DNA from 3 places in the Afifella sp. JA880 genome. Region 1 is predicted to be linked to each of the others. Evidence: predicted binding sites of a transcription regulator. Region 1 holds the regulator's gene; each other region holds the start of a gene.
The links. The regulator LexA, encoded in region 1, represses DNA repair genes until DNA is damaged. The targets are predictions, from matches to a motif close to TGTTCNNNNTGTGTTCNG.
Positions count from the first base shown of each region.

Region 1 (3,275 bases):
CGCGGCTTCTCCGCAGGCCTGTCGTGGCGATCGGTGCCGTCTGCTTGACCACGCTCGTCGCCGGTCTCGCCACATCGCCGTTCGCGGCTTTCCATTTCGGACGGCTCGCGTCCTACTCTCTCCTCGGCAATATCATTGCGATGCCGCTCGTCTCGCTCATCGTGATGCCGGCGGGGCTCATCAGCCTGATTGCGATGCCGTTCGGTCTGGAAACCGTGCCGTTGACCGTCATGGCCTGGGGCATCGATCTCGTCCTCGCTTCGGCGCATTTCGTAGCGTCATTGTCGGGCGCCACCGTTATCGTCCCGCCGTTTCCCGCGATCGCGCTCATTCTGATGTGCGGCGGGCTTCTGTGGCTCAGCCTCTGGCGCTCGCAGCTGCGCCTCTACGGCGTCGCACCACTCTTGCTGGGGGCGCTGCTTGCATGGCTTCTCGGCGCCAGGCCCGACCTTCTGGTGGATGAGGCGGGGAGGGCGGTTGCTGCCCGTGACGTCGCCGGACACCTCCAAATCGTCGGTGCACGGCAAGGCTCCTTCCTTGACGATGTCTGGCGGGAGGGCGAGGCGGAAGCCGCGGGAACCTCAGGCTTTCGTTGCGACGCCGAAGCCTGCGTTCTGGAGATGCCCGAAGGACTGACCCTTTCGCGCGTCACCGATCCGGTGGCCTTTTCGGAAGATTGTCGTCGCGTCGAGATTATCGTCACGCAGCTGCGCGCACCAAGAGATTGCGCCGCGCGCATCGTCATCGACCGCACCGCGCTCGCCACCCATGGAGCGCACGCTCTCTTTATGGAAATCAACCCCCCGGACGGTGTGGCTCCGCACCTTGACCTTCGCACATCGCGCCCATCCATCCGGCGACCGTGGCAGGGGTCGCCGGCACTCAAATGACGTCGAGGCCAGAAAGGCTGAGAAGCGCTCAGTAGCGGCGCAAAAGCCCTACGAGGCGACCCTGGATGCGGACCCTGTCCGGACCGAAGATGCGGGTCTCGTAGGCGGGGTTGGCAGCCTCAAGCGCGATCGATGCGCCTTTGCGGCGCAGCCGCTTCAAGGTCGCCTCTTCGTCGTCGATCAGCGCCACCACCACATCTCCACTGTCGGCACTGTCCTGACGACGAATGACCACGGTGTCCCCGTCGAGAATGCCGGCCTCGATCATGGAATCGCCGCGCACTTCGAGCGCGAAATGCTCCCCCTTCGAAAGGAGGTCCGGCGGCACGACGATGGAATGGCTCTGATTCTGAATGGCGGAGATCGGAACGCCGGCCGCAATCCGCCCCATGACCGGGACGCTCGCGCCTCGCTCACTCTCTTCGATGGCTTCTTCCTCAACGGGTTGGGGCGCCTTGCCGAGCCGGCCTTCGATTACGCTCGGCGTGAAGCCTCGCTGCTGCGGTCGCCCGAAACTCGGATTGACCGCATCGGGGAGGCGCAGAACTTCCAGCGCGCGTGCCCGATTCGGCAGCCGCTTGATGAAGCCACGCTCTTCCAGGGCGGTGATGAGGCGATGAATCCCGGATTTCGATTTCAGATCGAGCGCGTCCTTCATCTCGTCGAACGAGGGCGGCACGCCCGATTCCTTCAGTCTTTCATTGATGAAGAGCAGAAGCTCGAGCTGCTTCTTTGTCAGCATTGCCGTCCCCTCGCGATGCGAGTCGCGTCTCGTGTACAAATCACGAACGCACACTACCTGTTCATGGCGTGTTCCACAAGTCTTGGGGGCCGTGCGGGAGGTTACGAGAGGGCTTGCGCGAGATCGATGACGGCAACCACATCGCCGGCCCGGGCCGCTGGAGCAAAGGGAGAGCGAATGATGAGGGCGTCCGAACGGGCAAGCGTCGCAAGAAGAGACGAATCCTGCTCGTCAGCGACGGTGACGGCTGTCCGCCCCTGCCACTCAACGAAGCGCGCCCGTAGATATTGCTGGCGGTTGCCGACCTCAGGCAACGCTGCTGCAAGTGGCAACAGGCGTGTTGGCTCGCCGCCTTCGGCACCCTGCATCGCCCCGATAAGAGGCTTCAAAAAGACGAGTGCGCAAATGAGGGCGGAGACGGGGTTTCCGGGCAGGCCGAGCACCCGGGTGCGCCCGAGCGTACCGAACATGACCGGTTTGCCCGGCCGCATGGCGACCCGCCAGAAATCGACCTTGAGACCTTGCTCGGCGAGCGCCGGTTGGACGAGATCGTGGTCGCCGACCGAGGCGCCACCGATCACCACCAGGATATCGGCATCCGCCGCGCCTGCTGCAGCATCGGCAATCGCCTGTTTGTCGTCGACGGCGACGCCGAGATCGCGTGCGAGACCGCCACAGGCCACAACCATCGAGGCAATCGCCACGCCGTTCGAGGAGACGATCTGGTCTGGGCCTGGCTCTTCTCCGGGTTCGACGAGTTCGTCGCCGGTCGAAAGGATGGCCACGATTGGCCTCTGGCGTACCGGAACGATTGCATGGTTCATCGCTGCAGCAAGCGCCGTTTCGCGCGTCCCGATCCGGCGTCCGGCATGAAGAAGCGTCTCGCCCTCCCGGAAGTCGAAGGCCGCGGCGCGTATGTGCCGGCCTGCCGCCACCGGCTCCAGAACCTCGATGCGGTCGCCGTCGGCGCCGGCGTTTTCCTGAATGAGGATGGCATCGGCCCCGTCGGGGACAGGCGCTCCGGTGAAGATGCGAACCGTCTCCCCCATGCCAAGAGTTCCGGCAAAATGGGAGCCCGCGCGTGCTTCGCCGATCTGGCGCAGCCATGCGCCTGAGGGCGTATCCTGAGCGCGTACGGCATAGCCATCCATCGCAGACGCACGGAACGGCGGTTGGTTACGTCTCGCTGCAAGATCGCGCGCAAGCACCCGGCCGCGTGCTTCCGTCAGGGGGACACTCTCTTCCCCGAGGCGCGTGACGCCTTTGAGCATGCGGGCAACGGCATCTTCGACCGAAATCAGGCTCATGGGTCGGAACGCCAATCGCCGGAAGCGCCGCCGCTCTTCTCCTCCAGGCGAATATCGCCAATCGTCATGGCCCGGTCGACGGCCTTCGCCATGTCGTAGATGGTGAGACAGGCGACGGAAACCGCTGTGAGCGCTTCCATTTCGACCCCCGTCTTGGCATCCACACGTGCCATCGCACGCACCCGAAGGCCGGGAAGCTTCTCGTCGGGCAGAATATCGACGGCGATCTTCGACAAAGCCAGAGGATGACAGAGCGGGATGAGATCGGAAGTGCGCTTGGCAGCCATCACGCCCGCAATACGCGCGGTCGCGATGACGTCGCCCTTCTTCATGTCG
Region 1 covers NZ_JAOANH010000001.1:368,729-372,003, reverse strand. The annotation lists gene NYQ83_RS01825 (ComEC/Rec2 family competence protein) at 1-890, shown strand, start outside; gene lexA (transcriptional repressor LexA) at 919-1,632, opposite strand; gene glp (gephyrin-like molybdotransferase Glp) at 1,734-2,939, opposite strand; gene moaC (cyclic pyranopterin monophosphate synthase MoaC) at 2,936-3,275, opposite strand, start outside.

Region 2 (3,275 bases), on a different contig from region 1:
ATCCTGCGCACGCTCCGCCGCGAAGACGACATCGTCCGGCGCGACCCGGTCGCGCACGAGGATGCGCAGCGCCCGGCGAAAACCGTCGAGATCCGCCCCCGCCTTCATATCGATGCGCACGCGGGTCATCAGAACAGGCTCATTTGCTGGGCCGGCTCGGCGAGCCTTTGCCGCAGATCGAGCCGGTCGATGAGGGAGACGGGCCGGTGGTCCGGCGTGACGAGAAACGGCAGCGCCCGTTTCAGGCCCGCCGTCAGCCGCGCGAGATCTGGAAGTCGCAGCTTCTGGTGCCGGCGCGAGGTGAGAATACGCTCCACGGCCCTCTGCCCGAGCCCCGGCACCCGCAAAAGCATCTCCCGCTCCGCCCGATTGACGTCGACGGGAAAGCGCTCGCGATGCTTCAGCGCCCAGGCAAGCTTCGGATCGACATCGAGCGCCAGCATGCCGTCCTCGCCGCTTTCCGCGACCTCGTCGGCCGAAAACCCATAAAACCGCATCAGCCAGTCCGCCTGATAAAGCCGGTTTTCCCGGCGAAGCGGCGGCGCCTTCGCCGGCAGAAGCACGCTCGCCTCGGGGATCGGGCTGAAGGCGGAATAATACACCCGCTTCAACGCGTAATCGTCATAAAGCCTGGCGCTCGCGCGAATGATCGCGGCATCCTTCACATCGTCTGCCCCGACGATCACCTGCGTGCTCTGCCCGGCGGGCGAGAAACGCCGTCGCTCGTCGCGCGCCTCCAGGATGCGCTCATGCATCTGTCCCATCGCGTGCGTGATCGTCCGGTCGTTCTTTTCCGGCGCGAGCGCTTTCAGGCTCGCCCCGCTCGCAAGCTCCAGATTGATCGACAACCGGTCAGCGTACCGCCCCGCCTCCTCGATCAGCCACGGGCTCGCCTCAGGGATCGCCTTGAGATGGATATAGCCCTGAAAGCCGTGGACGCGCCGGAGCGTCTTCGCCACCCGCATCATCTCCTCCATCGTCCGGTCGGGCGAGCGCGCGATGCCGGAGGATAAAAACAGGCCTTCGATATAGTTGCGTTTGTAGAATTCGAGCGTGAGCCGCACCACCTCCTCGACCGAGAAACGCGCCCGCGGCACGTTCGAGGAGCGCCGGTTGATGCAATAGGCGCAGTCGAACAGGCAGTAATTCGTCAGAAGGATTTTCAGAAGCGAGACGCAGCGCCCGTCCGGCGTGAAGGCGTGGCAGATGCCGGACGGCGCCGTCGCGCCGAGCCCGTTCTTGCCAGCCTTGCGCTTCGGCGCGCCCGACGAGGCGCAGGACACGTCATATTTGGCCGCGTCCGCCAGAATGCCGAGCTTGGTTGCGAGCTTCTCATCCATGCCGGGATGATGCCATGTTCTACTTTTGTTCGCAACAGGCTTAATTGGCGCCCGGTCTGAATCAGCCGGTCTGAATCACAACCTCCGAAGTTCAGCCCATCCGCTTCAATCGACTCGGGAATTTTCGGCCCGCGCCTCCGTCTCCGCATCCAGCACCGCGCGGATCTCTTGAAGCAAAGGATGAGCGTCGGTCGCGCGCCTCCCATAATCGAGATTGAATCGATAATCGAAGTCGGGCGGGTTAAGCCCCTGATTGTGCTGCAGGATCGTCTCGAGCTTATCGAGCCCCTTGGCGAGCCGCGCCTCCGCCGTCGCCCCCACCTCGTACTCCTCCCAGAGATCGAGGATCGCCTGCCGCCGCGCTGGGTCGAGCGGTGCGGTCAGTTGCAGAAGATCGGCGCGCTCCTGCGCCGCCTTCTCTTCGCCTGGCATCTGCACAACCGCCGGCACGTCGCCCGACAGGGTTTCGCCGAGATCGTGCACGATCAGGATCTTGAGAAGACGCGAAAAGTCGATCGTCCCAAAATCCTTTTCGAAAACGATCGCCATCAGGGCGAGCCGCCAGGTATGCGCGGCAGTGCTCTCCGGCCGCCCCTCCGCCGTAAAGCCGGAGCGGAACGTGTCCTTGAGCCGCTCGGCAGCACGCAGAAAATCGAGGGCGCCGGAAAGGTCCTCCTGCCTCATCATCCCCTCACAGCATGCCCGGACGGAAGAGCGCGCTCTTGTCGATGATTTCGCCGGAGACCATGAAGATGCCGCCGCCCTTGTAATGCAGCGTTTCAGGATGTTCCGGCTCCGGCGCCACATGCGCTTTCACCACCTCGAAGACGAAGAAATTGTAGCGCCCGACGAGCGCATCCTCGAACAGCCGGCATTCGAAATTGGCGTGGCATTCGCCGATCATCGGCGCGCCCACCATCTCGGCCGCCTCGGCCGTCAGACCGAACTCCTCAAACTTGTCGATCCGTTCTCCGGAGGTATTGCCGATCTTGACGACGGTATCGGTGAGCGCCGTCGTCGGCAGATTGATGACGCATTCGCCGCTTGCACGGATGAGCTCGAAGGAATGGTTGCCGGCGGAGATCATGCAGCCGACGAGCGAGGGCGAGAATTCCATGATCGTGTGCCAGCCCATCGTCATGATGTCGTGCTCGCCTTGATGCGCGGATGAGACGAGCACGACCGGCCCAGGCTCCAGATAGCGCCGCACATCCGACACGTCGAAATCGATTTTCCTCACCGCCGTCATCTTCTGCCTCTCCGAAATGGCATGGCTCCATCCCACCGTCGAATGCCGTCTGAGACCCGGTGAGGCCTCGCCAAGGCACGCATGCGGCATAGATGCACCAACACATCCACTCACATCTCAATCAGGTTCATTCCATGACAGAAAGCACGCAGATCCTCCTCGCGTCACGCCCCGAGGGGCGGCCGACGCCAGAGAATTTCCGCACGGAGACCGCGTCGGTGCCGGCGCCGAAGGAGGGCGAAGTCCTCCTCAAGATCCGCTACCTCTCGCTCGATCCCTATATGCGCGGGCGCATGAGCGCGGCGAAATCCTACGCCGCCCCGGTCGAGGTCGGCGCCGTGATGGAAGGCGGCACCGTGGCGGAGGTCGTGGAAAGCCGCGACCCTAACTTTGCCTCCGGCGATATGGTCCTCTCCTATTCCGGCTGGCAGACGCATGCGGTCGCAAAGGCCGCTCATCTGCGCAAACTCGATCCCGAAAAAGTGCCCGTCACGACCGCCGTCGGCGTGCTCGGCATGCCGGGCTTCACCGCCTATGCGGGGCTTCTGACGCTCGGAAAGCCGAAAGAAGGCGAGACGGTCGTCGTTGCCGCGGCGACCGGGCCCGTCGGCTCCGCCGTCGGCCAGATCGCCAAGATCAAAGGTGCGCGCGCCGTCGGCATCGCCGGCGGACCGGAAAAATGCCGG
Region 2 covers NZ_JAOANH010000002.1:382,594-385,868, forward strand. The annotation lists gene NYQ83_RS10030 (UdgX family uracil-DNA binding protein) at 1-129, opposite strand, end outside; gene NYQ83_RS10035 (putative DNA modification/repair radical SAM protein) at 129-1,340, opposite strand; gene NYQ83_RS10040 (HD domain-containing protein) at 1,446-2,024, opposite strand; gene NYQ83_RS10045 (flavin reductase family protein) at 2,032-2,589, opposite strand; gene NYQ83_RS10050 (NADP-dependent oxidoreductase) at 2,724-3,275, shown strand, end outside.
Region 2: a site for LexA is predicted at 1,356-1,373, ahead of NYQ83_RS10035 (putative DNA modification/repair radical SAM protein). Genes of this name have one in related genera too.

Region 3 (3,275 bases), on a different contig from region 1:
CGCGCATGACTTCAACAATGTGCTGACCGCCATCATCGGCTTTTCCGACCTGCTTTTGTCGAACCACCGGCCATCCGACCCGGCGTTCGAAGACATTATGAACATCAAGCAGAACGCCAATCGTGCCGCGGGTCTGGTGCGGCAGCTCTTGGCGTTCTCCCGCCGGCAGACGCTGCAGCCGCGCGTCATTCGCCTCGACGAGGTGTTGTCGGATCTCACCGTGCTGCTCGATCGCCTCCTCGGGGAGACCGTCGAGCTCAAGACGGATCACAAGAGCGGGCTGTGGCCCGTCAAGGCGGACCTCAACCAGCTGGAACAGGTGGTGGTCAATCTCGCCGTCAATGCGCGCGACGCCATGCCGAACGGCGGCATGCTTACGATCCGCGCCAGCAATCTGGAGGAGGCCGAGAGCCATCGCTTCCGCCAGGACGGGTTCCGGCCCGCCGATTATGTGCTGATCGAGATCACCGACACCGGCACAGGCATGACGCCGGAGGTGATGGAAAAAATCTTCGAACCGTTCTTTTCGACGAAGGAGATCGGCAAGGGAACCGGCCTCGGCCTTTCCACGGTCTACGGCATCATCAAGCAGACGGACGGCTTCATCTTCGTCGACAGCGAGCTTGGAAAAGGCACGACCTTCTCGCTGCTTCTCCCGCGCTATGTGGCGGAGCGGGAAGCGGAGGAGGAGGTGGCCTCGCCCAAGTCCGAGCCGACCGATCTCACCGGCAGCGCCACGATCCTTCTCGTCGAGGACGAAGAGGCGGTGCGCGCCTTCGCCTCTCGTGCGCTCGCCGCGCGCGGCTATGAGGTGCACGAGGCCGCGTCGGGACCGGAAGCGCTTCGCATCATGAAGGACATGGACGGTGCCATCGATCTCGTCGTATCCGACGTCGTCATGCCGGAGATGGACGGGCCGACGCTCCTGAAAGAGCTGCGCAAGACCAATCCCGCCTTGAAGATCATCTTTGTCTCCGGATATGCCGAGGACGCTTTCGCACGGCATCTGCCCGAGAACGAGGACTTCCACTTCCTGCCGAAGCCGTTCTCGCTCAAGGATCTGGCGATCACGGTGAAGCGTGTCCTGCAGCCTTAGCGGGCGAAAAGGTGCCGGGCGGAGGCCGTTCGATTGGATGGGGGGCGGATAGGGTGAGCTGACGTTCTCCCTTGCCTGTTCATATGTTTTCGGCGAATCCGCCGGCCGAGAGGTGTGTCACATGCGTTTTCCCGAGCGTCTCCTTCAGGGCTATCAATCGTTCCGCGATGGCCGGCTGCCCATCGAGCAGCATCAATATGCCGAGCTCGCAGAGGTTGGGCAGAGCCCGGAGATCATGGTTATCGGCTGCTGCGATTCGCGGGTTTCGCCGGAAGTCATCTTCGATGCCCGGCCCGGCGAACTCTTCGTGGTCCGCAATGTGGCCAATCTCGTGCCGCCTTACTCTCCGTCGGCTTCGCAGCATGGTGTTTCCTCGGCGATCGAATTTGCCGTCGAGGCTTTGAAGGTGAAGCACATCGTCGTTCTCGGACATGCCCGATGCGGCGGCATCCGGGCTTTCGCCGATGATGAGGTTGGCCCGCTTTCCCCCGGCGACTTCATCGGCAAGTGGATGTCTTTGATCGCACCGGCCGCCGAAGAGCTCGGCCCGCGCGATGCGGCGCCGCTCGACGACTACCTGCAGCGGCTCGAGCAGGTATCGGCGGTGAAGACACTCGACAATCTGATGACGTTTCCGTTCGTGAAAAGGCGCGTGGAAGAGGGCTCGCTCCAACTCCATGCGGCCTATTTCGCGGTGGCGACCGGCCTTCTGATGGTGCGGCGTCCAGACAGCGATGTCTTCGAGCCCGTAGGTGCCGCAGCGCCGGGAAATTAGGCTTTCCGGCGCGCCTCTTTTGGCCCGCCGAGAGGGGATGCGGCGGTGTTGACGCTATAGAACAAATAGAGTACGAAATTCTCTGAGGAGCGGGTGGTCATCCGCTGAACTTTAGAGGATAGTCCGATGGCGAATCCGTTGCGTGTAGTCGAAGGAGGCAAAGAATCCATGGATCGAACCAAGGCTCTGGACGCTGCTCTCAGCCAGATCGAGCGCTCCTTCGGCAAGGGGTCGATCATGCGGCTCGGACAGGAGGGGCAGGTCGTCGAGGTTGCCACGATCCCGACCGGTTCGCTCGGACTTGATATCGCGCTCGGTGTCGGCGGTCTGCCGCGCGGGCGTGTGGTCGAGATCTACGGGCCGGAATCCTCGGGCAAGACGACGCTGGCGCTGCACACCGTGGCGCAGGCGCAGAAGAAGGGCGGCATCTGCGGCTTTATCGATGCCGAGCACGCGCTCGACCCGATTTATGCGCGCAAACTCGGGGTCAAACTCGATGATCTCCTGATTTCGCAGCCGGATGCCGGCGAGCAGGCACTCGAAATTGCCGATACGCTGGTGCGGTCGGGCGCCATCGACGTGCTTGTCGTCGATTCGGTCGCGGCCCTTACGCCGCGCGCCGAGCTTGAAGGCGAGATGGGTGATTCGTTGCCCGGCATGCAGGCGCGGCTGATGAGCCAGGCGCTCAGAAAGCTGACGGCCTCGATCTCGCGCTCGCATACGATGGTCATCTTCATCAATCAGATCCGCATGAAGATCGGCGTCATGTTCGGCAGCCCGGAAACGACGACGGGCGGCAATGCCTTGAAGTTCTATTCCTCCGTCCGCCTCGATATTCGCCGGATCGGTGCCATCAAGGACCGCGACGAGGTCGTTGGCAACCAGACCCGGGTCAAGGTGGTGAAGAACAAGCTCGCGCCGCCGTTCCGGGAGGTTGAGTTCGACATCATGTATGGCGAAGGCATTTCCCATACGGGCGAGCTGCTCGATCTCGGCGTGAAGGCCGGTATCGTCGAAAAATCCGGTTCCTGGTTCTCCTACGACAGCCAGCGTCTCGGTCAGGGACGGGAAAACGCGAAGAACTTCCTGCGTGAAAACGAGGATGTCGCCAACGCCATTGAGAAGGCGATCCGCGAGAACGCCGGTCTCATTGCAGACGAGCTTCTGGATGGTCCGCGCCAGGAGGATGAGGGCGGCAAGGCGGCCAAGGCCTGAGTTTTGCCTGCCGTTCGTCCTCTTGGCTTCGCTGGCATCTGCGAGCTGGCGGGGTGAGCGAGCGGGATCTCTTCATCAAGATGTCTTCATAGGGAAAGCCCGCTTCTGGCGGGCTTTCTGGTTTTTGGGCTATTGCATCTTCGGTCTTTTTCTTTCGCCCGTGTGGCTTTTCTGGTGATGTCGGCAGGG
Region 3 covers NZ_JAOANH010000002.1:97,578-100,852, reverse strand. The annotation lists gene cckA (cell cycle histidine kinase CckA) at 1-1,096, shown strand, start outside; gene NYQ83_RS08680 (carbonic anhydrase) at 1,218-1,871, shown strand; gene recA (recombinase RecA) at 1,998-3,086, shown strand.
Region 3: a site for LexA is predicted at 1,929-1,946, ahead of recA (recombinase RecA). Genes of this name have one in related genera too.